2 regions of the Shewanella sp. SM32 genome follow, and region 2 is predicted to be linked to the other one. Evidence: predicted binding sites of a transcription regulator. Region 2 holds the regulator's gene; the other holds the start of a gene.
What was found. The regulator MetJ, encoded in region 2, represses methionine synthesis genes. The targets are predictions, from matches to a motif close to TAGACGTCTAGACGTCTA.

Region 1 (15,530 bases), on a different contig from region 2:
CAGCCTATATCGTCTCGATTTAGAGGATGAAATTGTTTATGACTCGAGTGCAGTTAAACCCATAGGTGGAAATTTCAACGGTGCAAACGTTAATGCCGACGCTTCTCGTCGTTATGGCGCGGGTGCCGATTGGGATTGGCAGATCACTAAAGCGCTGCAGTTAGGGCTGGAATATAACTATACCGACGCCGAATTTACCGATGGTGCTAACGATGGCAAAGAGCTGTCTTGGGTGGCAAAACACACGGGACGCGGTTATGTCAGCATGGATTTTGCTGAGCATTTCCAAGTATTTGCCGAAGCTATCTACACGGGTGATCGTTTTATCGAAGGCGATAACGCTAATCAAGGTGATAAGCTAGCAAGTTACGTGCTTGGTAATTTAGCCTTGAATTATAATCGTGATGCTTGGCTTGCCAGTCTGCGTATCGATAATGTATTCGATAAAGATTATGTTAGCGCAGGCTATTATGGTGGTGGAACATATAATGGTTATTACTCAGGTCGAGGCCGTGATATTCGTTTCACTGTGGGCTACCGCTTCTAAATATTAATGAGCTATCTAATAACAAAGCCAGACTCAGTCTGGCTTTTTAGTTTTTACGCTGAGTTCAAAGAATAAATCTTAAAATAGGTATAGTCTTGAATATCGTTTTAGTAGAGTGGTTTAATTGTCGTTATCTATAGTGTTAGCGGGCAGTCATCACTAAATAGGAGTAATTTATATTTTACTCTGCTGTTTATGGCTGAAATTCTTAGTATTTTAGGTATGATGTGAGCTGTAACCGAATCATCTTATTGTTAATAAACAGGTGTAAAGTGTCTTATGACTGATCTTGAGCAACAGGTTTTTACTCAAGTTAGAGCTATCATAGCGAACGAAGAGCAAGTGATTGGCCGCCGAGGGATTCTAATTCCACTCAAAAAAGCGATCCTTGCTGAAGGCGACATTCGTAATGTGATTGACATTATCTCGAGCGATCCCGCATTGGCAGCGCACATGCTTATGCGCAGTAATTCCGCACAGGCTGCTGTAGTGGAAAATCACAAAACTCGTTCGTTGAAAGAAGCTTTGATCCGCTTAGGTCAAGTTAATATCTATCGCTACGCCTTTACGTTCTATTTAAAAGAACGCCTCGATGAACTGCCACAGCCCTATAAAAAGTTGGTCCAAGGTTATTGGAAGCTGACTGAAGATATTGCAACGGATGCGGTAGATAGCTTAGCGGATATGGAAGGTGTGGAGGTTGATGCTGACGAAGTACAAACCTTAGCTCTGTTCAGTGTGTTCGGCCAAATTATCGCACTGACCGCATTTGCCTATTTAAATGCTAATGCCGAACAGTCATTTCCTTTAAGTGTGATTAAGTCATTGATTGATAATCAACAACAGACCTTAACCATCGAAGCGTTCGAGGCGTTAGATCTCGATCAGGATCTGCGTCAAGAGTTTATGATCGCCCATAATTTGCGTCAGACCCGTAATCCTAATTCATCAGGGTTGATACTGCGCCGTGTCTTGTCTATGCGTGGATTGTTGATGAATCCGCTGTAATTTGTCGATGCTATGAAATAGTCATTTGACTCAATAAACAAGCCTGCATTCGCAGGCTTTTTACTCTATGTCACCCGCATTAATTCGTCTTCTGCTGGCGGGATAAACCTTCCCTTGCCACTAGTTGTAACCAATTTTGGATCAATGCAGAGTTAGCACTGTGGCGGCGATAGGCACCAAATAGCGGTCGTTTTAGACCTTCTTGGCCGAGTTTCACCGTAGCGAGACTCAGTCCATGTCCTTCATTAATCGACCAACTTGGCAGTGCGGCTATGCCGTCTTTACAGGCGATGCGTTGCAATAACATCATGGTTAAATCACAGGTTTTTTGCTCGCCTGCCTCTATGCCCGCAGGCTCTAAAAAGTGGCGATAAATATCTAAACGCGTCAACGGCACTGGATAACTGATAATAGGCAAGTGTGCTAATTGCTTAGGGGTGACATAGGCTTCTTTCGCTAAAGGATGATCCTTAGCAACCACTAACTTCACTTCAAAATCAAACAAATGCTGGTAGGCGAGTGAATGCCCAGGCACAGGATCTGAGGTTAATACAATATCCAGTTCACCCATTTCTAAGGCATTGAGCGAGTCGAACAGGTGACGGCTCGACAAGTCTAACTCGGCTGCCGGATGATCTTGCCTAAATTGCTCCATTACAGGCATTAACCAGCGAAAACAGCTATGGCACTCAATGCCGACTCGCAACTGATTGGTTTCGGTTTCCAGCCCATTCTTCAAATCTGTCTCGGTTTCTAACACCTTAGGCAAAATCTCTTCAGCCAGATGCAGCAGGCGTGCACCTTCTTGGGTGAATGACAGTGGTTTACTCTTACGCACAAAAATGGGCGAGTTAATCCTTTGCTCCAACTCCTTAATCTGGTGTGAGAGGGCGGATTGAGTGACAAAACGTTTTTTGGCTGCGCCCGCCAAACTGCCGCTTTCTTTCAGGGCCATTAAGGTTCGCAGGTGTCTTAGTTCGATCATGTTCACTCCAAGTGAATTTCGCTCATGTTGTGCTTGAAATCAATTCGGTTGCTGGAATAGAGACTAACACAATAAACTTCTAGACGTCCAGACGCCCATTGTTATTTATCAAGGCTGAAGTGCTGAAAAGTGCCAAGAGAAAACAATCTGGTGGGTGCAAGTGCCGAATGTGGCTTATCTCAAATAAAGGAAGATAGAGTATGCAATTAAATAGTCTTGGGTTTCCCCGTATTGGGCGTCGTCGTGAATTGAAATTTGCCTTAGAAAAATACTGGCGTGGTGAGAGCACTCAGGCACAATTACGTGAAGTGGCGAGTGAACTTCGCCACACCCATTGGCAGTGGCAAGCTGCTGCGGGCATTGAGCAAGTTCCCGTAGGTGATTTTGCCTTTTATGATCAAGTGCTGACCTTAAGCGCGACTTTAAATGCCATTCCTGAGCGTCATCGTGGTGAAGGGGCAATCGATCTCGATACTTTATTCCGTGTTGCCCGCGGCAGAGCGCCAACGGGCCAAGATGCGCCAGCCTCTGAAATGACCAAGTATTTCAATACTAACTATCACTATCTGGTACCTGAGCTCAGCCAAAACCAAGTGTTTTCGATTGCCTATGAGCAATTTTTCGATGAAGTCAGCGAAGCGCAGTCCTTAGGTTATAAAGCAAAACCTGTGCTACTCGGCCCTGTTAGCTACTTGTACCTAGCTAAAACTGTGGGCCAAGAGTTTGATAAGTTAAGTTTATTACCCAATTTATTAACTGCTTATGCTGACATTTTGGCGCGTTTTGCTGCTCAGGGAGTGCAATGGGTACAGCTCGATGAGCCCATTCTCGCATTGGAATTGGATGGTGAATGGCAAGCGGCGATCACTGAGGCGTATCAAGCCCTCAGCATTACGAAGGTGAAGATCCTTCTTACCAGTTATTACGGCGGTATCACACACCATCAAGCGCTGGTATCGGCCTTGCCGGTCGCGGGGTTGCATGTCGATTTAGTCACAGCGCCGGATCAATTGGCAGTCTTTGCCAATGCGCTTGGTCAAGATCAAATTTTGTCGGTGGGTGTGGTCAATGGCCGCAACGTGTGGGCGGCAGAGGCGGATTTAATTGCCGAACGCATAGGCGCGGTTGCCCGTGATCTCGGAGATCGCTTGTGGATCGGTACTTCTTGCTCACTCCTGCACAGCCCTGTGGATTTAGAGGTGGAAGCCACACTTGAGCCTGCGCTGCGTCAACAACTCGCGTTTGCGAAGCAAAAATTACTCGAACTGGCCAATGTGCGCCAATTGCTACTGGCACCTGAATCGGCCGCGGTAAAAGAGATTGTGCAAACCTGTTTGGCACGCCGTGAGACGAAAGCGCAGGCCGCCGACAGTCAAGTGATTGCCCGCGTTGCCGCGTTGACATCTGCCGACTATGAGCGCGTCAGTGATTTCAGCGTACGCCAAGCAGTGCAGCAGCAGAAATACCGTTTACCTCTGTTGCCGACCACCACCATTGGCTCCTTCCCACAAACACCGGCAATCCGTGGACTACGCAGTCGTTGGCGCAAGGGCGATCTGAGTGATGCACAATATACAGAGCAATTGCAGCAAGTCACCCGCGATACTATCGACCGCCAGCTTAAACTCGGTATCGATGTACTGGTTCATGGTGAGGCCGAGCGCAACGATATGGTGGAATACTTTGGTGAGCAGCTTGCGGGCGTTGGCTTTACCAAAAATGGTTGGGTGCAAAGTTATGGTTCACGCTGTGTTAAGCCACCGTTGATCTATGGTGATGTTAGTCGTCCAAAGGCGATGACGGTTGATTGGGCCGAGTTTGCCCAAAGTCTCACCGACAAGCCTGTAAAAGGCATGCTGACTGGCCCTGTGACGATTCTGCATTGGTCATTCGCCCGTGAAGATATCGGCCGCGATGTGATTGCGACTCAGCTGGCGCTGGCGATTCGTGATGAAGTGGTGGACTTACAAAATGCCGGTATTGGCATTATACAAATCGATGAGCCCGCCTTCCGTGAAGGTCTGCCATTAAAACAAAGTGAGTGGCAAACCTATTTAGATTGGGCGGTTAATGCCTTTAAACTCAGCGCTGCTGGCGTGACTGATGAGACTCAAATCCACACCCACATGTGTTACAGCGAGTTTAACGACACGATTGCTGCGATTGCCGCCATGGATGCCGATGTGATTACTATCGAGACTTCGCGTTCACGGATGGAGTTACTCAACGCCTTTGAAGATTTTGAATATCCAAATGAAATTGGCCCAGGAGTGTATGACATTCATTCGCCAAACACCCCAAGTGTGGAGGCCATGGTGCACTTAATCGAGAAAGCGGCGCAAAAAGTGCCCGTACGTCAGCTATGGGTTAATCCAGATTGCGGCCTAAAAACCCGTACTTGGGATGAAGTTGAACCCGCACTGAAAAACATGGTCGATGCCACGCGAGAACTACGTCGCCGCCTTGGTTAATATTATGCTTGAGTGAAATATTTTTTTACTGCGTTTATTGAGTTAGTAACAGCGGATGCTTATGCATCCGTTGTTTATTGCTTGCCGATTGACTTAAGCATCTCGCGGTAAGCCTTTTTCGATAATGCGCACCATGCGCTCGGTTTTGCGGCGGGCTTTTTGTTGTTCAGTTGTGGTGCTTTCAGCAAGGCGCGATTGCTGGGCATTAAGCGCCCATTCAATATGCTCACGCACTATCTCATCGATATCTTCGCTGTGATTGCGGGCGTTAAGTGCGGCAATAATGCTTGGGCTTGCGGGAGCGTTACCCAGTGCTACTGCAATATTACGTAGCCAACGTTTATGCCCAATGCGGCGAATGGCGCTGCCTTCAGTTTGTTTAAGAAACTCGGCCTCGCTCCAAGCAAAAAGGCTGAGAAGGTCAGGCTGCTTTAACTGCGGACGAATATGAAAGTCAGTTTCTTCAGTCAGCGGCGCTTGGCGATTGATGGGACACGCGAGTTGGCAATCATCGCAACCATAGATGCGATTGCCCATGAGTGGCCTAAATTCTTCGGGAATAGCGCCCTGCAGCTCAATGGTGAGATAGGAAATACAGCGTCTGCCATCGACCACATAAGGTTCTACGATTGCACCCGTTGGGCAGGAGGTAATGCAGGCGACACAAGTGTTACAGCCTTCTTGAATGGGAATATCCACAGGCAGAGGCAAATTGATCAGTAGCTCACCTAAAAAGAACCAACTGCCAGCCTCATGGTTGAGTATGAGTGAGTGTTTACCTGTCCAGCCTATACCGGCTTTTTCGGCTAAGGGGCGCTCAAGTACAGGGGCTGAGTCAACAAAGGGGCGAAAGTCAGCGGAATCGAAACCGAGAGCAACTAACTCTGCACTGATTTGATCTCCCAGCTTTTTAAGCCGAGCGCGGATCAACTTGTGATAGTCGCGACCTCCGGCATAACGGGAAATATAACCTAAGTTGGGATCGGTGAGATTCGTTGCAAAGCCAGCTTCGGGTGGCAAATAGTCCATCCGTACGGAGATCACCCGCACTGTGCCCGGATGCAGTTCTTGCGGGCGAGCGCGCATCATGCCATGGGTGGCCATATAGGCCATTTCGCCATGAAAACCTTTGTCTAGCCATGCTTGGAGTTTGGCTTCTTCAGCGGTTAAATCCGTATCGCAAATGCCAACCTGCGCAAATCCGAGTGCTTTTCCCCACGTTTTAATTTGCAGAGCGAGCCGCGACAGCATGCTGGCATAGGATTGGCTTGGGGTTTGATTGGCTAAAGTTGACATGAATTGATGGCAGCGAGGCTCTTGGCTAGGTGGCAATATGATAGCAGTTTTCACTTATTGAGGACGAGTTTACTCAGAAGGGGGCGTGAGGCGATATTTTCTTTGGGGTATTTGTTTATTTGCTGTTGGGATTGAGTCTATGATTAGGTCTAATGTTTATCGTTTGGTATTCGTATGCTGAGTGCGTTTCCCCTTAGGGCGTGTTTTCTTGCGATGAGCTTATTAGGCCTGATGCCTAATCTTGTTTTTGCGGCGCCTGACAAGTTGAAATTGGTGACCGAAGCTTGGCCTCCCATGAGTTACGAGCAAAATGGTGTGCCGCAAGGTTTTGCGGTGGACTTAGTCAATACCTTGCAATCAAGACTGGGTCAGAGTGAAAAAATCGATGTGTTACCTTGGGCTCGGGCGTATTCGATTGCCAATACCTCAGCGAACGTTTTACTTTTTGCTACGTCAATTAATGATGAGCGAGCTGAGCAGTTTGATTTTATCGGTCCTATTGCGACCAGCAAAATTGCATTGTACGCAAGGACGGCAGATCCCATCGCTCTCGATCAACTTGCTGAACTTCAATCGACAGATATTGTAGGGGTTTATCGGGAATCGGCGGGAGCGCAGTTGCTACAACAAGCGGGCGTGGATAATTTGCTGGTGGCGAGTTTTCCGCAGCAATCGGCGAAGCAGTTGCTGTTTTCTCGAATTCGTTTTTGGTGCCAGGCGGATCTTGCGGTAAAGCAGATACTCGAAGAAGTGGGTGCGAGTGAGACAGATATCCGCCAAGTGTTTGTAGTATCGGAGATTAATCTCTATTTAGCTTTTTCTAAAGGGACATCGGCGGCAACCGTTATCAGTTGGCAAACAGAGCTTGAGAAAATGAAAGACTCAGGTGAATTTAGTCGTTTGTATCAGACATGGTTTGGCACTTTGCCACCGCCATTACAACATCAAGTGTTTTGGCATAAGGCCGTTTAATTCTCTCTTAAAGCCTCATTCTTGGCTGATTTCACACAATTTCTGCCCGCATTTTTAGCCTCATAAAGAGCATTGTCGGCCCGCTTTAGCAAGGTGGCAAAATCTTTATCTTGATATGCATCTTCCGTATTATTTTGTGGTTCTAAAGTGGCGACACCAGCACTAACGGTCAATTTGAGTTCTGCTGGTAAATTCTGTGCGCTAAGGCGGCTAATATGGTTCTGCAATTGATGCGCCAGCGCTAACGCACCTGTGGCATCAGTGTTAGGCAATAGGATTAAAAACTCTTCACCACCGATGCGGCCAACGAGGTCTTTATTACCCGATAAGGCTCGGCCTGCATTTGCAATGGTCATAAGGGCGCGATCGCCTAATTCATGGCCGAAGTTATCGTTGATTTTTTGAAGTGATCCGCATCAAAAATAATCACTGAAAAAGGGCTTTGATGTTTTAAGGCTTGCTGAAAATATTTTGCGGCTTGGGCATAAATATGCCGACGATTAGGGAGTTTGGTAAGATAATCCGTGAGGGCAATAACTTGCAGTTGGCGATTTCTATGTACTTGTTTATAAGCGAATATAGACACTATCGTCAGGATAAAGCCCGCTAGTAATAGGATAATGTGTTGCAGTGATTTGTTCTTTTCGAGTAGCGCGAGCTCTTGTTCTTTAAGGTTTTGGTTTTCAATCAAGCGTTGATTTTCAGATTCAATCCGACTGGTATCAAACTTGACCTTTAATTCTGTCGTATGATGGGAGAGAGAATTGCCATCGACTTTTTTTGTTAGGGTAACAAATTTTTGCAGCGCTCCGTAGGCGGCAGATAAATCATTCATAGCCACATATATGTTACTTTTAAGCTGCAGCAGTTGAGTGAGTCCCCGATTATTCTGCAGAGTGCGAAAGGCTTTTTCCCCTAGCTCAAGTTCGGTAAGCGCCTCTTTATAGCGAGCTTGTTGAAACTTTATATCGGCCATAAAAAGCTTCATGAAGCTGTAATCGGTCAGATCTTTTTCATTAATAACAGTATCGGCTTCGATTAAATACTTTTCGGCTTCGGTCAGACGATTGAGTTTGATTAAGCTGTAGGCAATATTCGTTGCCATAGTTGCTGCCACTTTTTCCTGCTGATGTTCCTTGAAGTATTGATAACTTACTAAGAAATTATCTACGGCCTGTTGATGTTCACCGAGTTCATCTAAGGCAAGGCCAATGTCCGAGTTGACATACATTGCCTGTTCTTGGTTATTGTTTTTTAGATAGAGAGCTTTGAGTTTGGTGTAATAGCGGATTGCACTTTGGGGATCGCCATAACGTCTAAAACTGGTAGCAACATCGGCAAGGTTAATGTTAGCCCAACCGCTTAAATTGAGTGATTCATAGAGATCTTGCGCAGTGACGAGATCGTCTAATGCCGCAGAAAAATCGCCAATATAAGAGTAAAGTGCGCCGCGAATGCTGCGCGAGTCGGCTATTAGCTTAAGGTCTTCATGCTCATAGGCACGTTTAACACTGAGATTATAACCTTCCATCGCGCCATCCATATCACCACTTAATTGCAGAAACCAAGAGTGGCAGAGCGTGAGGTCGGTAATGAAATGGGGAGAGGCGGTTGGCGGAATATTGCTCAGTGCTTGGTTAGTATTTTTAAGTGCCAGTGCAATAGCTGTGTCGTTTTCTGTATTCTGATCCCAGCATTTAAGCAGTTGCAGCTTTTCATGACGGGTGACATCGTCAGTCGAAATTAGTTTGCTTAATAACACTAGATTGCTTTCGATTTCTTCACGGGTCATAGGGACGCCGCTTTCAAATCTTGCAAATATTTTATCAACCTGAGTCTTTTCTTCTGCCATAGCGTTGCTAAGCGGCAGTAGAAGCAGCAATAAGGAGAATGATAAATACCTAAGTTGATGTAGCAAAAAAGATTCCTGTTCGCATTAAAATCAATAGCTAATTATTAGCTTAGCATAACTTGTTTGTTCATTTTTAATATAGATGTATAGCAATTTTGCATTCGGTTAATGATCAAGGTATAAACTCCGCCTTGGTTATTATCCCACAAAGGAATCACCCTTGAAGAAATTACTCTGTGCTGCATTATTCATGATGAGTGGCACTAGTTGGGCAGGCTCAGATTTAGAAACCTCTGGCGATGTATTGCATTTATTATTACCCGCTACTGCGATGGGTGCGACCTTGTTTTATGAAGAGGGTTATGATGGTAGTTGGCAGTTAATTCAGGCAGCGGTGTCGAGTCGGTTAATTGTTGAAGGTCTTAAGTATGGTGTGAGTAAAGACAGGCCAGACGATAGTGGCGATGATTCGTTTCCATCGGGTCATACCTCTGACAGCTTTATGGCGGCGACGTTTATTCAGCAGCGCTATGGTTGGCAATATGGTTTACCTGCCTATGTTGCCGCATCTTATGTGGGCTATACCCGAGTGGCGAGCGACCAACATTACCTCGAGGATGTGTTAGCTGGTGCGGCGATTGGAGCGCTGGCGGGTTGGTATTTTACTCAACCCTATGAGGGGATTACAGTTACGCCGATTGCGGGTAACGGCGTTTATGGTTTATATGTGAGTGGCCAGTTTTAAGTCTATTTTTGGGATGCGAATCGAGATTTTTATGAGCGAATTATCAGCTGTTTACCGCGAAACTGCCGAGCAGATTTCTTACAATGTTGCGAATAAAGTGTTACCAATGGCTAAATTACCGGGTGACTTATTAGCAGCGTACCAAGGTTTGTGTGCCGAACTGTTGGAAGACAGGGAAGGTAAATTTAGCCAAGCTTGGGCATCTTTACCTGCCAGTGCGCGTAATCTAATGGAACAAGCCGCATTCCACGGTTTCTATATCGCGAATGCTTGGTTGCAATTGAGTCGTGTCGCCCAAGAAATTTCTGAGCAAGCCGATACCGATAGTGCAATCCAAGAGCAAGAATATAATGGCATTTTTACGCGCTTAGCCGATGAATCGCTCAAAGAAAGCCTACGTAAGTTGAAGAAAGCGCGTACCGATCGCGCTTTGCTCAATAGCTTTAAACAGGTGATGGCACCTTAGTGTTCTATTGAAATGAAAAACTGTGCCTGAAATGAAAAAGCCCGTTACTGCAAAGTAACGGGCTTTTTGCTGGCTAGCACAAACGCTCAACTAAGCTGCTCTACTGCAACTTGAGTCGCGGCAACGCTATGCTTAGAACGAAGTGCGTTTGTAGCGGCGATATTCTGGACTCCAGAAATTGCCTTCAATCGACTGCTGTAAGATCTCATCGCTCATGGGCAGCGTTAACCCTTGTTCAACTGCGACTTTACCTACGGCGAAAGCAATATGCTTACTCACCGCATGGATATCTTCCAGTTTAGGCAGTAGTGGACCTGTACCATCGATTGCCAGTGGCGAACATTCGGCAAGTGCGCGACTTGAAGCCATCAACATGGCATCGGATACATGACGTGCGCCCGAAGCTAATACGCCTAAGCCAATACCTGGGAAGATAAAGCTGTTGTTGCACTGGGCAATTTCATAGGTTTCACCATCGACAACCACAGGCTCGAATGGGCTGCCCGTAGCGACGAGTGCTTGACCTGAGGTCCAATGCAAAATGTCCTTCGGTGTCGCTTCTACGCGGCTGGTGGGGTTCGACATAGGGAAAATAATCGGCCGAGCACAATGGCTGTGCATAGCACGGATGATTTCTTCGGTGAAGAGTCCTGGAACCCCAGATACCCCAATCAGCACTGTCGGCTTGGCGTTGTTAACCACATCGAGCAGTGAAATATTGTCGCTGAAATTACTCCAGTTTTGGATATTTGTGCATTTCTGCGCCAATTTTTGCTGGAATGGCAACAGGTTAGGCATGTTGTCGAGCAATAAGCCCCAACGGTCAACCATACACACTTGAGTGCGAGCTTGCTCGTCGCTGATCCCTTCAGACACCATTTGTGCCACGATAGCTTCGGCAATACCGCAACCGGCACTACCAGCACCGAGGAAGGCGATACGTTGTTGATTCAATTCAGTGCCTGCAGCCTTACACGCGGCGAGCAAGCAACCAACAGCAACCGCAGCAGTGCCTTGAATATCATCGTTAAAGCAGCAATAGCGATCCTTATAACGCTCTAGGATCGGCATGGCATTCTTTTGGGCAAAGTCTTCGAACTGGATCAAAGTATCCGGCCAACGCACGTGGACGGCTTGCATAAAGGCTTCGATAAACTCGGCATATTCTTCGCCACCGATGCGTGGATGGCGCCAACCCATATACATAGGATCTTCTAACAGCTGCGGATTATCTGTGCCTACATCTAAGGTAATAGGCAGGGTATAAGCCGGACTGATACCGCCACAGCTAGTGTAGAGTGACAGCTTACCGATAGGGATCCCCATGCCGCCAATACCTTGATCGCCAAGGCCTAAAATACGTTCACCATCAGTGACTACGATAATTTTAACTTTTTGACGAGTCGAGTTATTGAGGATGTCATCGATCCTATCTTTGTTCGGATAGGAGATAAACAAACCACGGTTGCGGCGATAGTTTTTCGAGAAACGTTCACAAGCTAAACCTACCGTCGGCGTATAGATGATGGGCATCATCTCGCTGATGTTATTTTGCACTAAACGATAAAATAAGGTCTCGTTTGTGTCTTGGATATTACGTAGGTAAATATGCTTGTCTAAGTCGTTATTGAAACTTCTAAATTGATCGTAGGCGCGAGAAGCCTGCTCCTCAATCGTTTCAATGGCATAGGGGACTAAGCCTTCGAGGTTAAAGAAAATACGCTCTTCTTCAGAAAATGCACTGCCCTTGTTAATCAGTGGGGCTTCAAGAATGGCAGGTCCTGCAAACGGAAGATAGAGGGGGCGTTTATTATCGTCCATGGGTAACCTTTTGAGTTATTGTTTAAGTGGTCAATACGTGCTGTAAGTCACGTAAGGTTATCATGAAATGTGATCTTTGTTGTCCGTGGAACGAGGTATTTGTGGTTTTTTTTGCAGCAGTAAAAAAGTCAGCTGTTTTAAACAGGATTTCTGAGGTTGTTGAGATGGAATTGTTAAGGTCTTGTTTATATCCAAACAAGCTCAGGTGTAGATAAAAACGGATATAAAAAAACGCAGCCTAAGCTGCGTTTTATGTCATAAGTTTAGCGTTATACGCCGCGATACTTAAGTGATAAGCCGCGGATAAAGTTACGCAGTATTTGATCGCCACACTCTTTAAAATTCTTGTGGTCTGGATTGCGGAACAGGGCGCTTAGCTCTGATTTTGACATTTGCACTTCGGCTAAAGCCAAAGCTGCTACTATGTCTTCTTCACGCATTTCGAGGGCAACTCTCAGCTTTTTAAAGATGAGGTTGTTGTTTAAACGTGAAACGGGCGCTGGAATTTCTGCACCTTCACGTAGACCGCGCTTCTCTATGATAAGACCATCTAAAAACTGACATAAGGTCGTGTCGTTACAAGCTTTATAACCTTCTTCCTCTTCTTTACGTAGAAGATCAATCATCTCTTCGACAGGCACTTCTCTTCCAGCTTTAGCAAAAATTTTAATCATTTTTGCATTGCTAAAATCAAACACGAAGCGCAAACGGCGCAAAATATCATTATTAATCATGGTCATCTCTTGGCGCGGCTGCGCTATCTGGTTTAAGAGCCCGCATTATATACCCAAACCACCTTAATTGCAGAATTCAGCGGGAATTTAATGGCAGTTAGTTAAGGCCATTTATTGCTCCGGCATAAACATTCTGGCAATTAACCTTTAATGATGTTGTACCAATAGATAAACAGTGCTGCGAAAATCAGTATATAAATCAGGCCAAACCAAGAGAGGAGTTTCATCTTAGCGCCATATCTGTCTGTCTCGGGGAGCTGTTTGCTGGTCATTAAGCGGTAATTTAACCAAGCAAAAATGACTGTGGTCATGAAGGCCAAGATCATCACAAACTCGAGTAACGGTAAGAGTGCACCTTTAAAGAAGAGGATCAGTAATAAGCCAAAGGCACTGATGGCGAGCATGATCCCTGTGAGGCGTTTGTCTGAACTGGTCTTTGAGGTGAGTAACTGCCAGCCCATATCTAAGGTACGGCTATAGCCATCAATCACTGTAACTGTTGTGCTGAAAATACACAGAAATGCCACAATACCAATAAGATAACGACTCTCGCCGCCCATCACTTGGCTGTAAAGATTAATCAATTGATTAGCAAACTGCGCGCCGGAATCTGAAAAGTGTTCGCCACTGCCATGCATCACTAAAGCGCCCAAGGACAAAAACACGATCGCGAGGATCGCAGTGATGATATAGCCTAAGTTAAAGTCGAGCAGCGCCTGCGCTTTCGTCACTGTCTGGCTTTTTTGTTTTTCGAGCAACCAGAGAGAATTCCAAGCGCTGACTTCAATCGGGGCTGGCATCCAACCCATCATGGCGACCAGAAATCCCACATGGGCCCATTGCCAAGGTGAAGGAGAGGCAAAATTGCTCGCTAATGGTTGAGCATGATCCCAAGCCAAGGCCACGGCAATTAAGGTGGTTAAGGTTAGGGCGAACATGATGATCTTAGTGAGTCTATCAAGCAGTTGATAATGGCCTAAAATCAGTAAAGCCAAAGAACTCAGCAATACCAGCAGGGCTAACCAATCGATGGGCAGCGGAATAAATTGGGTCAACATAGCGGCGGTTAACATGCACACCCCTGCTGTACTGGCAATGGCGGCGATCACATTGAGCCCAGTAAACAGCAGTAAGTAACCTCGGCCCTGTTTTTGGTAGCCGTGCAGTAGACTCTCCCCTGTGGCAGCTGTGTAGCGTGCGCCAGCTGCAAAGAAGGGATACTTAAGTAAATTCACCCCAAGAATAACCCAAGCCAGTTGCCAACCAAATTCGGCGCCCGCCCGAGTCGAGGCGACTAAATGGGATGCGCCAATCGCCGCTGCGGCCATAAGAACACCTGGGCCCATGGCTTTAATGCCGAGAGTTAGGTGTGTCATCCAAGAGGATGAAGGAGAAGTTACTGAAGATTCTGTCATGTCGTTATTAAAAATGCCTGTTGAAAATTAATCTGGGGAATCGAACACTCCCTCATGCTAAGGCTGCGCTCATGTTAAAGCCGAGCTAACGCTAAGTGAGTGGCTCAACATTAAAGGTAAAGTGATTGAACTAAAAGTCGTTTTATTCAATTTATTTGTTTAATTTTTGGCTGAGTAAAGTTTCAATGCGTTTTAAGCTTGCAGCCATTTCGGCTACGATTTGTAACAGCGTATTATCTGGCTGTGCCGATGGGATTGTTGGGCGCAAGGGTTGGGTAAGCCGTTCTTTTTGTTCTAATACGCGGGTTCTAAATTGAGGCGCATCGACTATGCCGACTAAGCTTATCAATGCGCCTGCGCCCGATTGCCCTGCGGTTTCTACCGTGAGTTTATGCAGACCAAATAGGCGCATAATTGGGCCTTGGATCAATGCCATATCGGTAATTTTGTCCAAAGGCACTGTGTTTTCAGTACGAGTTAATATGCCCCTCCTGACAATAAGTTTATTGCTGGTGAGCTGCGCACTCATGTTGTTAATATAGCGGCGAGTCCCCCACAGCCCTATTGGAAACCAAAGTAATAACAAGGGAATACCTATTATGCTTAGGCTGAAATAGGCGGCCCCTGAAAGCAACCAATACCAACCTAAATGGGGTTCAAACTCTGCTTGATAAATAATCTTGTCTTCCATATTTCTTCCTTTAATTCTGATATTCAAATACTGCGACTTGTCTTGTAGGTTGAATCTTTAGTGCCTAGACCTTCTTTGATTCTCGTATGAGGAAAATACACTGCCTCAAATGTAACAAAAGTTTAACTTTTTATATCTCTGCCATTGACTTTGGTTTGTAACTCATTACCTTGTTTATTGTTAATTTAGGGTTTTCTTATTGTTAAAATAATTTTAATGAGATAAATAAAACAAGGGAAATGTATGAACAGACCTCAGATTCTACCCAGTGCTTGTGCAATCGCAATTGCTATGGCATGTGCGCCAACAGTGGCCCATGCTGCCGATAAAGGTGCAGAAAAAGTTGAACGTATTGAAGTAACGGGTTCCCGTATTAAACGTACCGATATTGAAGGCCCTTCCCCTATTCAATCGATCAGTAAAGACGATATTGCCAATATGGGATTTGATAACCTGCAGCAATTACTTGAACGCATGCCTGCCAATGGTGCTGGCGCGTTTTCTACCCGAGGTAACAGCCAAGATTC
Region 2 (15,530 bases):
TTGTTCGGGTTTTGGGATCTCAGGATAAGCTCGACCCGGCAAGTTAGCACGTTGCTCAACTGTCATCGCCTTAGCTAATGCCTCTGGTAGTGGGAAGTCATCCCGCTTAGCACCTTTAACTAACTCAGCATCACTGATCTCAGGAACAGGGCCACTGATATTAGCCTCATCCATCAAGCCGCCCATGCCTAACCAATAAGCGTAAGCAGAAAGCGCCACTAACTCAGGGCTACCTGATGCTGGGGCTTTACCATTCATCGAATAGTTAAAACAGCCTTGGATGCGTTCTTCAAAGCTACTAACTTTATTGTCTTTTTTACGATACGCCGGATAAGCAAAATACGCGCCCCAAAGGGGTGATGCATTGGCTTTACGGCCTGCATCCATATGGCAATTGGTACAGTTAAGCTCATTACCCACATACTTATCACGCAGCTGTTGGGTATTCACAAACAGTTGATAACCTAAACGCACTTTGTCACCAAAGGCGCCTTCGGGAATCGCACTCAAAGGTCTAGGGGTAAGATAGGTTTGATCTGCGACCTTAGGGAAAGAAGGCAGCGGAGCTTGCTTATCTGGGCGTTCTTGTACTGGCTCTGTTTCAGCTTGCGCCTGAACGGTTAACGACCCCATCGCGGCCAGTAATAACATTGCGGAATATTTCATGGCCGGCTCCTTATTTTAAATTCGCAAAATAGTTGGCTAACGCATCAATCTCGGCGACGGTGAGCTTATTCGCGACGCTCCCCATCATGCCATCGACGTCACCTTTACGTGTTCCCGACTGCCATGCCAATAATTGCGTTTTGATATAACTCGCCTGTTGACCTGCTAAGCGAGGAAATAAGCCGCCACCTAATGCAGAAGGACCATGGCAGGTCACGCAGGCTGGTAAACCACGGGACCAATCACCTTGATAGGCTAAACGAGCAGTATCGTCATTAAAAACAACTTGTTCACCGCGGATAACAGGCTTGACGTCATTGGCAGGCTTTGCAGAAAAATAGCTCGACACTTGCTCAATACCGTCACCTTGGAGTGTCATTGCCATCGGCATCATGGTCGCGTTTTGGCGAACGCCCGCTTGGAAATGTTGCAATTGTGTCGAGATATATTCTTTAGATAATCCCGCTAATCGAGGGCCGAGTGGTTCAATACCCTCGCCCCCTGCCCCATGGCAAGACACACATAACTGTGCAGCTTGTGGGATAACGTTCATCGATTGTTTGTCAGAAGGCTCGGCGGCAGCGGCATAGCCGCTACATAGCGTTAAGCCTATGACTAATGTTTTAATCTTCATGTTCTATCCTTGAAGAGAATTAAGCTCTAAAGCATAGGGGTTATTGTTATTTATGTTTGTGCTCACACACTAAACCCATTTTAAAATCAGCCGCTCATTTTTAAAACAGCCAATAAATGAGCCTTAACATTCATTAAGAGTCACTTATTGTTCAATTCAAACGGGATAAATTTACCTTACTCTGTACAAGGTTAAGCTGCAAGCCTTCAATACTTAGTGGCCTGCTCAATAACCAAATCGCGTCGATTCGAAACGATTCAATAACTTATGTATCAAATAGCATAAAAGTAACGTGCCAACGATAGCGATTAAAATACTGCTCACTCGGTATAAGGCACTGAAGATTAAGTCGTTACCTGGGGTCAAATACTGTCCAAACAAAATCCCTAACGTGGTCATAGCACCAAAACCGACACCTGAGCCATTCGCCTCGCGCACATGGGCTTGGCTAAAAATCATCAGTCCAATCCACAACAAGGGGACAACTAACATCAATAGCCCTGACCAATCATAGAGCAGCAACTGCACGAGTATCCCAAACGACACACCCAACAAAGTGCCTATGGCGCGCTTACGGGCATAGTCGAGTGCGCCATTCCAATGCATGGGAAACAATAGCAAAAGAGTGGTCGCTTGAGCCGACATCGAATCCCGCAGATCAAATATTTGGAACACCAGAAACGATGCCGTCGCTATGGTCGCGCCGAGCAAGGCTTCGTGGCGCATTCGATGCGGCGCCTTAGGCCCAGGTTTGTAAGCTGCTCTTGGTTCAACATCGGGCCAGAGTACCGTCATAGCGTAGGCGATAACAACTGACAGTGCGGTCGCCCAAAAGTTACTGAAAACTAAGTCGTTTAAGTCAACACCGGGATAGCTGGCAAAGTGCAGCATGATACTGAGACTCAGCACACCGTTGGCACCAAAGAGAAACAAACTGCCGCGGGACATGGCCGCAAAGCGGTATAAAAATAATAGGAAAACGATGGGAGTCATCATACCGGGATGGCTGCCAAAGAAACCGCCGAGTAACCCAACCTCTAACCCAGCCATGGCAGATGAAGCTAATAATTGGCGCATAGCATGGCCATTCATCACTGGCACTAATCCGAGTAGTAACATAGGTGTCACAGTGAAGAAGACTCCATTGCTCCAACCAAAAATTTTACACAGGGTAAAACCTAAGGTCGCGCCAGTCGCAATCCGTAAACACTGGCGTAAATCGTTGGCCGTCAATGGGCTATGGCGTAGTAACATGCTCGTCGCCTTGTTCTATCGATACATTAAATGAGGATGTTTAGCTGGCTTATGCTGCGTTCACACTTATGTTGCTTTGAAGCGTTCACTCAAGCGACTCGTGGCAAATACAAACCACCGCGAGTCACTTGTGCTCGTCAACACAGATAAGTACTAATGGATATGCCGATAAATATGCTGGTAAATACGCTAGTAAACATTCTAGTAAATAGGCTAGTAAATATAGTGCAGCAAGCTGATTGCTTTAATCTGCACCTTAGCGAGCAAGCTAAACAGGCTATTCTCGGGCAGCAGTTGCACGGTCGCGCGCGCACCCGCAGGTAAGCTGTTCATTGCCATACCATCTAACACTAGATGTAATCTCAATCTTTGGGCATCACGTACCCAACGGTCCGATTCCTGCGGCGCGGCTAAACGGCCATTGGCATCGAATTGCCCAGCACTCACGCCCGCATCGACACTGCTCACCGTCGCCCAATATAAACGCCCAGGTTCGCCATCGAACGCGATCAAAGCGGTCGAAGAAGCATTCACGCCACGCAGGCTCTTCTCGCGAAAATCGGCAATAATATCCACTTTATCCGATACCACGGCTAACAGAGGTTGCCCCACGGTCGCAAAACTACCGACTTCTAACTGCAGGTTAGTCACTATCCCATCTTGATCGGCACGTATTTGGGTGTAAGACAGATTAAGCTCGGCTTGGGCTAAATGGTTTTGCGCCTGACGCACTTTAAGATTCTCTTCGCCATAACTGCCGCGACTCACTTTGAGTTTTTCTAAACGCGCATTGGCGGCAAGCAAATTGGCTTCAGCAGCTGCGGCATCGCTATCGGCTAGCTCCTTTTGCTGCTGCGATACGCCATGGGTGGCATACAAGGCATCGAGACGTTTAGCCTCGCTGCGTTTTTGTTGTGAGGTGGTTTTATTGGCATTGACCTCGGCCTTAGCGGCCAGTAGCGAGGCATCTAACTCAGCATTATCTTGACGGGCTTGCTCTAAGGCCAATTTAGCTTGCGATACCGCTAACTCATAAGGCGCTGGATCGACTTGAAACAACAAATCGCCCTTGGCAACCGTTTGGTTATTGGTCACGGCTATGGTCTGGATTTTACCGCTGATCTGCGGTGTCACTTTAGTCACTACACGGGTCGCCATTGCTTGAGGCGTCAATGGCATCATAGTGTCGGCCAGCATGAAATAGCCAAAAACCATCACAAAGCCAAACATGGCAAATTTTACTAAACGGGCAAACTGTTGATCCGGTGTCATCTTCTTTCTCACAAAAGGGTGTCTGTAACCTTGGTTAATTTGGCGCTGGCGTTGTCGCTGATCAGGCTAATAATGCGTTCAAATTCGCTCAACTCTTCGGCACTGATCCCGCCTAATAACTCACGGCGCACTTGAATAATCCGCGCTTCCATTTGCTTTAAAACATCTAATCCCGCTGGCGTCAGGCTCACAATCCTTGCCCGCTTATCTTTGTCACAACAATGACGCTCGACTAAACCTTGCTCTTCTAATTGCCCTAAGGTGCGCATTAGCGAAGCCAATTCAATTTCTAAGGCATCGGCCAACACTTTTTGGCTAACACTGTCGCCTAAACGCAGCAGTTTCCATAGGGCAGTCCAACGGGGATGAGTTAATCCTAAAGGTGCCAGCTCGACATCGGCCACGGTACGCCACAGTCGATGCAGACGGCCTAAATGCTCCGCCAGCGATAACTCTTTAAGTCGCTCTAATTCTTTTTGCATCTTGCTCACCCACTTAGTTAGCGTGCTAAGCATTATACTTAGTTAGCAGGCTAAGTAAATATTTAGGCCCAAAATAGATCTGTGTCCAAGGGCACGAAACGAGCGTAAGAGGGAATAAATAACGTAAAAAGGTTCGCGCCCTCTCAAATCTTATCAAGTTGTATCTCTATAATATCAAACGGATAAATTGAGTTGATTTGCACATGAATTGGAGGCTGTTTTGATAAATCTAAAAATTAGTACGAGGATCGTTATTGGGATCTGTCTATTACTGTTAACAGTAATGAGCTTTATCATGCCGCTCGTTCTCTCTGAATTCAGTCGCCAAGTTGCAGAATCCGAGCAAAGAGAACTCCATAAGATCTATGAAACCGCTGTTGCCGAGATAGCCTCATCGGGCAAGTTAGCCGAAGCAATGGCAACCATCATCTCACTCACACCAGAAGTTCAAAGCACCTTTGCAACAGGCGAGCGTGATGAACTCACCACCCGTACCTTACCTATATTCACCCAACTTAAGCGCGATTTTGCGGTTCAGCAATTCCAATTTCATAGGCCACCAGCCACTTCTTTTCTACGTTTGCATCGTCCCGAAAAATTTGGCGATGATCTCACCAGCATACGCAAGACCATAGTTGAAACAAATAGCCAAAAGCGCCCTCTTTATGGCTTGGAATATGGAGTGGAAGGATTAGGTATTCGTGGTTTAGTTCCAATGAGTTACAACGGGCAACACACAGGATCAGTTGAGTTTGGCATGTCCTTCGGTCAACCCTTTTTTGATAATTTTAAACAAGCCTATCAAGCAGAAATTGCCCTCATCTTGCCAGATGGTTCAGGATATAAGTTATTTGGCGCGACATTCACGCCTGATACCCAAGCGGCAGATGAACTCAATAACGTCATGCAAGGCCATGAAGTCATACGCACTATTTCCTTAAATAACAAAACCTACGCCCTGTATCGCAACGCCATAAAAGATTATTCAGGAAACGTGTTTGGCGTACTCGATATTGCGATGGATAGAACCCATTCAGAACAAGCGATAGCGGATATTCGCCTTAAGTTGATCCTTATCGGTTTAGTGGCTCTGGTCATTGGAACTGCCATTGCTTGGTTTATTGCCAAAGGCATTACTCGCCCTATCGCTGAAACCACCCAAGCCATGAATGATATCGCTGAAGGTGAAGGCGATTTAACCCGCCGAATCGCGGTAAAAGGTAAGGATGAAATTGCTGAATTATCAATGGCATTCAACCGCTTTGTAGAAAAAATCCACAATACAGTTTCCCACGTCGCCGACTCAACAAGCCTGCTCGCCACCTCTGCGGAAGAAATGTCGAGCATTACGCGGGAAACCCAGAAGATGGCGAGTCGTCAGCACCTCGAAACCGAGCAAGTTGCCACCGCAATGAATGAAATGGCCGCAACGGTACAAGAAGTTGCCCATAACGCGACCGATGCGGCCGATGCCGCCAATCATGCCAATGACTCAACCGAACAAGGCAAATTGGTTGTACAAAAAGTGGTAACCACTATCGCCATACTGGCCGAGGAAATAGCCACAGCAGCGAGTGAAATCAATGAATTAGAGCGTAATACCGCTGAAATCGATTCTGTGCTTGTGGTTATCCGTAATATTGCCGACCAAACTAATTTACTCGCACTCAATGCGGCAATTGAAGCCGCAAGGGCGGGAGAACAAGGTCGAGGATTTGCGGTCGTTGCCGATGAAGTACGCACTCTGGCGAGTCGTACTCAAGCATCTACAACGGAAATTCAGCAGATGATCGAAGCGCTTCAGCATAAAGCTAAGTCCACAGTCAATGCGATGGAAACCAGCACCCGTACCACCCAAAGCTGTGTATCCCAAGTTCACCAAGCGGGTGAAGCACTCGAAGCCATTACCCATGCGGTTTCCACCATTAGCCAGATGAATATCCAGATCGCCAGCGCTGCAAATGAGCAATGTGCGGTTTCGGCAGAAATTAATAAAAATGTTAATAACATCAATGATATTGCGACCAATGCGACAGATAGTGCGGTACAAACTGCACGCGCTGGCGATGAACTTGCCCAACTCGCAGCCCGTTTAACAACTTTATTAGCTCAATTTAGAATTTAAACAAAACAAAACGCCGCATTCTCTGCGGCGTTTTTATTAGCTTATTTTATAAGGTTTTATTTAGGACGCACGCCTAAAGTGTGGCAAATCGCATAGGTCAATTCGGCGCGATTTAAGGTGTAGAAATGGAAATCCTTCACGCCTTCGCGGGACAGTACTTTCACCATGTCGATGGCCACGTTTGCCCCCACCAATTGGCGTGTACCCGCATCGTTTTCTAGGCCGTCGAATTGCTTATGTAACCAATTCGGTAACGACACATTGGTCATGCCAGCAAAACGTTTTAGCTGGGTAAAGTTAGTCACAGGTAAAATGCCCGGCACAATTTCAACGTCGATACCGGCGGCAACGCAGCGATCACGAAAACGCAGGTAAGATTCCACATCGAAGAAAAATTGGGTAATGGCACGGCTAGCGCCCGCATCAATCTTGCGCTTAAGGTTGATCAAATCCGCCTGTGCATTACTCGCATCGGGATGCACTTCTGGATAGGCCGCAACGGAAATATCAAAGTCAGCCACAGAGCGCAGTAAACGCACTAAATCGACCGCAAAACGGGTTGGCTTTGGGCTGCCCGCAGGTAAATCACCCCGCAGTGCCACTATGTCACGAATGCCCGATTTCCAGTAATGTTTGGCCAGTTCTAATAACTCTTCATCGCTTGCATCCACTAAGGTTAAGTGCGGCGCGGCAACGAGGTCGGTTTCCTGTTGGATACGTTCAATCACGCCATGGGTGCGGTCGCGAACACCTGAGTTAGCACCGTAAGTCACAGACACAAACTTAGGATTCAGCGGCTCTAAACGACGGATAGAGTTCCACAGGATCTGTTCCATTTCGGGGGTCGATGGCGGGAAAAACTCAAAAGAAACATTAATATCGCCATTAAGCTCAGACAAACTCTGGTTCAGCGATTGTGAATGTTGTGCGTGATGAAAAGCCATGTGTATTTCCTCAACCGCCCTTGGCGCTACTCTTTGCTAGTATGAATTAGTTCAAATGGACGTTTGGACGTCTATATGTCCATATACTAGAGAAACTGAGATGTAAGTCAAGCCCAAAAATACCCATAAACCGCATTTAATCTCGGTTAATTCGATAGATTTATTCTAGCCAATAAAAAAGGACTCGAATGAGTCCTTTAAGAGGCTTGATACCGCGTTATTCCTGCAGCAGATCGCGACAGATCTGGGTCAGATCCGACTGCACCGCCGCCGCTGTCACTTCGCGTCCGGCGCCCGGTCCACGGATGATCAGCGGATTACCTTGGTAGAAGACACTGCGGATCACAAACACATTATCACCAGGGGTTAAATTGGCGTAAGGGTGATGAGTATCGATCCACTGTAAACCCACTTCGGCCTTGAGCTCTGGGCCGCTGTTGTCTAAGGATGCCACATATCTGAGCACCTTATTTTGCTCCGCCGCCGCACCATACTGTTGCAGCAGATCGGCATCTAACTCGGCAATGCGGGTGAGAAATTGATCTAAGGGAATATCCGCCAAAGCGGCTGGTACGAGTGAGCGCAGCTCAATATCTTCAAGCTCGATTTCAAGGCCAATCTCACGGGCTAAGATAAGCAGTTTACGCTGCATATCACGGCCGGAGAGATCGTCGCGGGGATCGGGTTCAGTAATACCTAAGCCTCTGGCTTCAATCACTAATTCTGAAAATGGCTTACTAGTATCGTATTTCTCAAACAACCAACACAAGGTGCCGGAGAAAATCCCGCCCACCGCTTCAACGCTATCACCGCTGTTACGCAGATCATTTAGCGCATGTTGGATAGGTAAACCAGCGCCACAGCTGGCGTTATAGCGCCAAAACAAACGACGATTACCCAGTTGCTGCTTTAACTCTCGATAGAAAGGCAGTGGACCCGAGCCCGCAAGTTTATTCGCGCTCACCACATGGATGCCACGCTCGAACAGTTCTGGATATTGCAGCGTCAAACTAGCGCTGGCACTGATATCTAAGGCCACCAGCTCATCGCAGTTAACTTGCTCTAATTGCTCGAACAAGTGCTCGTACTGCCAAGGCGTAGCATCGGTATTAAACTCAGTCTGCCACGCGGCAAGATTAATACCTGTGGATTTAATCAAGGCTTTACTCGAACTGACTAAACCGACTAACTCAACACTGGCTTCGAGTTCATGGTCCAATGAGGGTGAAACCGACTTAAACAGATCAATCCATGCCTCACCTATGTTGCCCACACCGAGTAGCAAGACACCAATGCGTTTACGCGGCCCAGCGCAGCGACGGTGGACCTTTTGCGTTAACAAATTCACCTGTGACTGAGGCACCAGCGTCACTAAACTTAAGTCACCACTAAACAAAGGTTTAGCATCACGACTCAGTAAACGGGCGAAACTGCGACGATAATGTTCGGCGTCGGCACTTACTAATGCGACTAAACCAAAATCTGTATTGATCTGCTGATCACTAATCCCTAATGCTTCTGCCTCGGCATCGAGTAATCTTTGAACTTGTTTTTGATTCTCAGCGGTATAGGCAAGTTCAACCCTTTGATGGGCAGAGGTCCAATGGGCCAATGGCGTTAAACCCGCGGCGATCAATAGATCTAATAAACGAGTTAATTCACCCGTGAGTTTAAAGCCGAACAGCACAACAGCATTAAGGTTAGTCACCACAGGTGCGCTCGCCGACGAACTGTGGGGCGCGATTAAGGTAAAGTCGGTGTGGGACGCATAACTTGAACGCACCGCTAAGCTCACTTCGGTATTGAATAACGGCTGCAAAGTGCGCGAATGCAATACTGGCGAGCCTAAACGCGCTAGGCGATCGGCTTCGGCAAGTGACATGCTTTTCAGTAACTTGGCATCGTTGATCTTATTAGGATCGGCGTTGAACACCCCTTCCACATCGGTCCAAATGGTCACGCGCTCGATATCGGCAAGGCTAGCAATCAGGCTGGCACTAAAATCTGAACCATTACGACCAAGTAACAAGGTATCGCCACGCTCGTTAGCGCAGATAAATCCTGTGATCACTAAGCGTTCATTGGGATGCGCAGCTAATAGGGCTTGTACTTTAGCGCGGGATTCCTGTACCCGAATTTGTGGCACAGCGGCTTCATCGGCCACTAAAATTGAACAGGCATCCACATGGCTTGCCGCCACGCCAGATTCGCGCAGTAGCGCCGCCATTAAACGTGCCGACCAACGTTCGCCAAAGCTCACCACATGATTGATTTGGTATTCATTGCGCTCATCTAAGGACAACAAGCTGATGAGTTGCGCTTTATCAGTGGCCAAACGCTCACGCAGATCGCGGGCTTGTTCATTCGACAACAACTGCTCAATCAACCCCTGTTGGTAGCTGATCAGCACTTGTAATTCTTCTTGCCATAGCTGACCCGCATCACGCAGCGCTAATAATTTATACAGGAAATTCGTGCTTTTACCCGCCGCAGAGACCACCACGAGATCATCACTATGACCGTGGGTTAACAGGATATGGGCGACTCGGCGATAACAATCGGCATCCGCTAAACTGGAGCCACCAAATTTATGTAAGTGACAACGTGCCATCTATTATTCCTCTACTGACAAGCCGCAACGGCGGCTAATCCTGCTTGAATATCTGCAACTAAATCGGCGGCATCTTCAATACCCACCGATAGACGCAATAAGGTGTCTTTAATGCCTGCCTCAAAACGCGCCTGCGGCTCCATGGCTCTGTGGGTCATAGTGGCGGGCACGGCCACTAAACTTTCAACGCCACCTAAACTTTCCGCCACGCTAAATAAGCTGAGTGCACCTAAAAAGGCCACGACTTCGGCCTCACCGCCTTTGAGTTCAAAACTCAGCATAGCGCCAAAGCCCTGTTGTTGCTTGGCCGCAATGGCGTGGCCTGGGTGATCCGCAAGCCCTGGGTAATAGACTTTACTCACCACAGGGCTTTGCGTTAATACCTCAATAATACGCTGGGCATTGGTTTGATGCTCGCGAATACGCACCGCTAAGGTACGCAGGCCGCGCAGGGTCAGATAACTGTCGAAGGCTGACCCCGTTAAGCCTAGAGTGTTCGACCACCAATGTAAGCTTTCGCCGATTTGCGCGTCTTTGGCGACCACTGCGCCGCCGACCACATCGCTGTGACCATTGATATATTTAGTGGTGGAGTGGATAACGATATCCGCGCCTAACAATAGGGGTTGTTGCAATATCGGCGATAAAAAGGTGTTATCGACCACCACCAGCGCGCCGACCTCATGGCTCGCCTTAGCAATAGCTTCGATATCCACCACACGCAATAACGGGTTCGATGGGGTTTCGAGCCACACCATCTTAGGATTCTGCGCAATGGAGGCGGCTAACGCTTGGCTGTCGGTTTGGTCGACCACAATGAGCTTAAACTGGCCTTTCTTCGCCAAGTTGGTAAATAAACGGTAGGAACCACCATAGCAATCATGGGGCACAACTAATAGGTCATCGGGGCCGAGCAAAGTAGTCACTAAGGTGATGGCCGCCATGCCAGTGCACGTCACTATGCCAGTGGCACCCTTTTCTAATTGCGCTAATGCTTCGCCTAAAATGCAGCGCGTTGGGTTGCCTGAACGACTGTAATCGAATTCGCGGGGATTTTTATGACCATCGAAGGCGTAATTAGTCGACAAATAAATCGGTGGCACAACTGCGCCATATTGAGTATCGCTTTCGATACCCTGACGCACTGCCAGTGTGGCTAATTGACGCTCTGCCATGGGTGGACTCCTAAATTCGATAGACTGATAGAGATGTCTGGACGTCTAAATGTACCTAAGCCCAACGCCATCGTCAATAGGCGTGAAGACGTTTAGACGTCTGAACATAAAGAAATCTGTTTGCAATCACAAAGAAATAGTAGCAATAATTTGACTGTTCTTTGTAAGGGTTTAAAATCTGCCCCGAATTTAGCGTTATAACAGGTGAGTCAATGACTGAATGGAATGGGGAATACATCAGCCCCTATGCTGAACATGGCAAGAAGAATGAACAAGTAAAAAAAATTACTGTGTCTATTCCGCTCAAAGTGCTTAAGGTCCTCACGGACGAACGTACTCGTCGTCAGGTCAATAATTTGCGTCACGCCACCAACAGCGAGCTGTTGTGTGAGGCATTTTTGCACGCCTACACTGGCCAGCCATTGCCCAACGATGAAGATCTGTCAAAAGATAACCCAGACAGCATTCCCGCCGAAGCCAAGTTGTTGATGGATCAAATGGGAATCGAGTGGGAAGACATGGAATAGCGACTCGTCGCTTTCAAAGTCATATCACAGTGCTCATCAATAGGGATCGTTAACGATCCCTTTTTGTTTATACCCAAGCGACTTCAAACTTTAAATTTCACTATCTTGAGGTGGTTTGGGATATAGGAAATCCTATGTTTTCTATGATAGATCCACAGACACTCGCCTTAGCCTCGCTGGTCGTGTTTCTGGGCGCCTTAACCCAAAGTCTGATTGGGTTTGGGCTTGCGGTTGTCGCCAGTCCTTTGCTGTATATCGTCGATCCACAACTTGTACCTGCGCCTGTTATTGCTATGGGTTTCTCCATCGCCCTGCTGACCTTAGTGCGTGAACGCGGTCACTTAGAATTCAATGGCTTGCAATATGCGCTCCTAGGTCGCGTGCCCGGCGGTTTTATCGGCGCGAGCCTGTTGCTGTTTGCGCCTCAACCCATACTGGGTTTATCCATCGCCGCCATTGTGACTGTCGCAGTGATCCTCAGCCTGTATAAATTCAGCCTGCCAGTGAATAAGAAAACCCTCTTCGGTGCGGGCGTGGTTTCAGGGATCTTCGGCAATATCGCCGCGATTGGTGGCCCGCCGATGGCGATTTTGTTGGCAGGCAAAGATGCCTCGCAGTTTCGCGCAGCGCTGTCGGCCTTCTTCATTTTTAGCTCCATGATTGCATTGATCATTTTAGCGATCACTGGCTTATTAGAATTAAAACATCTGTGGCTGTCGTTGATGCTGCTTCCCTCAGTGATTTTAGGTTACTTAGTCGCAGGACGATTAGTGGGCCGTGTCGATAAAGAGAAGACAAAGATGGCGACGTTAGTCCTGTGCAGTATCAGCGCCTTAGTGCTAACGGTGAAGTCGGTTATCGAGTTATTACCCCAATAAGCGTCCTGCTTATACTGGCAAACCTTCTCACGATTCAAACAATAAAAAAGCACTGACATTGCCAGTGCTTTTTCTTTATCTATCAATATGTAAAGCCAGCTTACACTCAGCTTAAATAGCTTTGCCCTGCGTACACAATAAAGTGTCTTAAGGCGAGTACGCCCGTTAAGCTCGCACAAGCCACCATGATCATCGCGCCCTTAGTGTGGCGAGTCGCGGCGGGTAACAGCATAAACAGCAATGGAATACCAAAGCCGATACCGACAACACCTATCCAGAACACGCTTGCCCATAGCCCAGAAGTTAACGATGCTAAGGCCGCAGCCGCCGCGCCGCCCTTGAAGTACAAGGCGCAGAACAACATGAACAGGAACAGGATTTCAATCGCCATCACAGGCAATTCTAAACCGTGCATCTTCACTAAAGTTTTGTCGTGGCTGTCAGTCTTAAACATCAGCAACGCCAGTACCGCATTTGCCGCAGCGCCCGCCGATAGACCTGACACTAAAAACAGCGCAGGCAGTACCGCAGTGTTGAGCATAGGATAGGCATTCATCGCCGAAATTAAGAAGCCAGTGTAAGCCCCTACGCCAATGGCGAGGACAAACAACAATACTTCAATCAGCTTTCGAAATGGCATAAGTAACTTAGCGATAGGTGTTAGGAAACCCAAACCCCATTTTGGTAAGTCATCCCGCAGCACAATAATGGCGTACGCAAAAGCTAAGGGAGAATACGCCAGCAGCGCCAGCACCCCGATTGCCATCACAGACTGGAAGTTATAGTGAATTAAGATCAGCCAAAAGTGGAATGGTTTGGTTAAGTCAAACACTAAGCAAGCTAGACCTAAGCTAATTGCTACAGGCCCAATAATGGCTGCCGCCTTAAGAATGCTGCTTTCAGCTCCCGCGCTGAGTTCCTTATTCGCCCAGCGTAAACCAATGCCAATCAGTAAACTGCCCGCGGATAACCCCGCCATAAACAGGTAAACGGCGATGACCCAGTGCCAAGTGACAGGATCATATTGCGCCATGTCGCCCCAAGTATTGTTCATAATCAAATCCCCCCTCTTTTGGTAGGAACGCGATATACCCTAGGTTTAGTGCCTAAATGGGTTTTATCTTGGTAAGTGATTTTAGTGTTGAGCATGATGGCCACTTCACTGCGTGGATCATTGGCATCACCAAACACTAAGGCATCGGTTGGACACACAGTCACACACGCTGGCTCTTCGCCCCGTGCTAAACGCGTATCCTTACAGAAGTTACACTTATCCGCCGCCTTGGTTTCTGGGTTCATAAAGCGCACTTTATAAGGGCACGCTGCCACACAGTACATACAGCCGACACACTTCTCGGTATGGATAGAGATAATGCCGTCTTCACCCACATAGGCCGCGCCTGTTGGGCACACCTTAACGCAGGGTGCATCTTCACATTGCTGGCAAGATACCCTGTGATATTTGAAATGCAGATTGGGCATCTCACCAAAGGGGCCTTCCACACGCACTTGCAGACGAGTTACGCCTTCGGGTACACCATTTTCACTGCGACACGCCACGTTACAAGCTTGGCAGCCGATGCACTTATTCTCGTCGTGCACCATTACATATCGTTTATTCATTTAAGCCTCCGATTAGCGCTTTGCCAGCGTGACGCCCGTGGTGTGCACTGTCATGCCACACACAGGAGCAGTAACGTGCGGCAGTAAGTTACCGCAGTGGATACCTTTGCCCGTTGCTCTGACCAACTCTTTGTTTTTAGAACCAAAGCCCATGTAAGCAAACACAGTATCTTGGCGAATACCCGGCGTGACTAAGGCGTGGCCTTCTTCGGTGCCTACACTGCTGGTGAGGCGGATTGGGTCGCCATTGCTGATCCCTAACTTACCCGCAGTAACAGGGTGAACCCACACAGCGTTATCCGACATCAGGTTAGCGAGCATAGGCACATTGTGGGTGGCGCCATTGGTGTGCACCGCCACTTTGCCTTGGATAAAGTACAGCTCATCTGCTTTTTTAAGATTCACTTCGCGGAACTTGATCACCCCACGGCCCGGTGCCATGGCTTCGACTTTCGCGGAAGTAAGTTCAATTTTGCCACTCGGGGTTTTAAAGGTCAGTGCACTGGCGTAAGTGCCGTCTTCATCGGCAGGTCGCGCATTGGGGTATGCCTTAATAAACTCGGCAACCATCTTAGGCTCGCACAACATAATTGGCTTACCGAAGCTCACGAAACCTTCGTCTTTGATCCGGCGCAGCAGGTCAGTGTCGCGGTTCACCTGCAGCATTTGCAGGGTTTCCATGTTTTCCCATGGATAGAACTCGCCAAGGCCCATAGCCACACCCACATCCTTAAAGATCTGCCAAGAAGGCTTAGTATCACCTAAGGTTTCAACGACCCGTTGGCGCACATAATAGGCCGGATTTTTACCTGACTTATCAGCAATTTCTTCATCACGTTCAAGATAAGTCGATTCAGGTAAAATCACGTCCGCATAGGCGGCGGTTTCGCTGATATACACATCACACACGGCGATAAAGTCGAGCTTTTTCATCGCTTCAACAACGCGCGCTCTGTCTGTCATGGTTTGCATTGGGTTAGTGCGTGACATCACCCAGCCGTGTAACTGGTAAGGAACAGCGCTTAACGTGGCATCGAGAATGGTTTGGTAAACGCCGCCCGATGTCCACATCATGGCGTACTGCTCTTCCACCTGATCGATACGTTTCGCTGCTGGTTTTGGCATGTCTTTCACGCCAGGTTTTGCCAATACGGGCGCAACCGCTTCACCGGCAAGCTTGTTGTAATCACCGGGTTTCTGGCCGATATAAATCCCACCCTTACGCTCAATATTACCAATCAAGACGTTGGCGGCGTAAAGGGCGCGGCGCATCTCAAACTCTTCGGTGGTAAAGGTGGCTCTGTGACCAAAATCGACCACGGCATGGGGCGCTTTAGCG

Region 1: metE (5-methyltetrahydropteroyltriglutamate--homocysteine S-methyltransferase) is a predicted target of MetJ. The motif match lies at 2,613-2,630, and genes of this name have one in related genera.

The regions. Positions count from the first base shown of each region.
Region 1 is NZ_JAKKRO010000001.1:26,032-41,561, forward strand. Features, by position in the region: gene L5M10_RS00120 (TonB-dependent receptor) at 1-547, shown strand, start outside; gene L5M10_RS00125 (HDOD domain-containing protein) at 827-1,555, shown strand; gene L5M10_RS00130 (LysR family transcriptional regulator) at 1,635-2,540, opposite strand; gene metE (5-methyltetrahydropteroyltriglutamate--homocysteine S-methyltransferase) at 2,741-5,011, shown strand; gene queG (tRNA epoxyqueuosine(34) reductase QueG) at 5,105-6,307, opposite strand; gene L5M10_RS00145 (substrate-binding periplasmic protein) at 6,482-7,279, shown strand; partial or broken gene L5M10_RS00155 (diguanylate cyclase) at 7,276-9,131, opposite strand; gene L5M10_RS00160 (phosphatase PAP2 family protein) at 9,352-9,876, shown strand; gene L5M10_RS00165 (DUF3069 domain-containing protein) at 9,908-10,342, shown strand; gene L5M10_RS00170 (NAD-dependent malic enzyme) at 10,475-12,163, opposite strand; gene L5M10_RS00175 (DUF1456 family protein) at 12,433-12,897, opposite strand; gene L5M10_RS00180 (Nramp family divalent metal transporter) at 13,038-14,312, opposite strand; gene L5M10_RS00185 (PH domain-containing protein) at 14,464-15,003, opposite strand; gene L5M10_RS00190 (TonB-dependent receptor) at 15,247-15,530, shown strand, end outside.
Region 2 is NZ_JAKKRO010000023.1:49,161-64,690, reverse strand. Features, by position in the region: gene L5M10_RS11490 (c-type cytochrome) at 1-666, opposite strand, end outside; gene L5M10_RS11485 (c-type cytochrome) at 677-1,300, opposite strand; gene L5M10_RS11480 (DUF2955 domain-containing protein) at 1,526-2,554, opposite strand; gene L5M10_RS11475 (HlyD family secretion protein) at 2,768-3,826, opposite strand; gene slyA (transcriptional regulator SlyA) at 3,835-4,308, opposite strand; gene L5M10_RS11465 (methyl-accepting chemotaxis protein) at 4,532-6,433, shown strand; gene metF (methylenetetrahydrofolate reductase) at 6,490-7,377, opposite strand; gene L5M10_RS11455 (bifunctional aspartate kinase/homoserine dehydrogenase II) at 7,595-9,988, opposite strand; gene metB (cystathionine gamma-synthase) at 10,000-11,163, opposite strand; gene metJ (met regulon transcriptional regulator MetJ) at 11,376-11,690, shown strand; gene L5M10_RS11440 (sulfite exporter TauE/SafE family protein) at 11,825-12,568, shown strand; gene nrfD (NrfD/PsrC family molybdoenzyme membrane anchor subunit) at 12,675-13,622, opposite strand; gene L5M10_RS11430 (4Fe-4S dicluster domain-containing protein) at 13,625-14,191, opposite strand; gene phsA (thiosulfate reductase PhsA) at 14,204-15,530, opposite strand, start outside.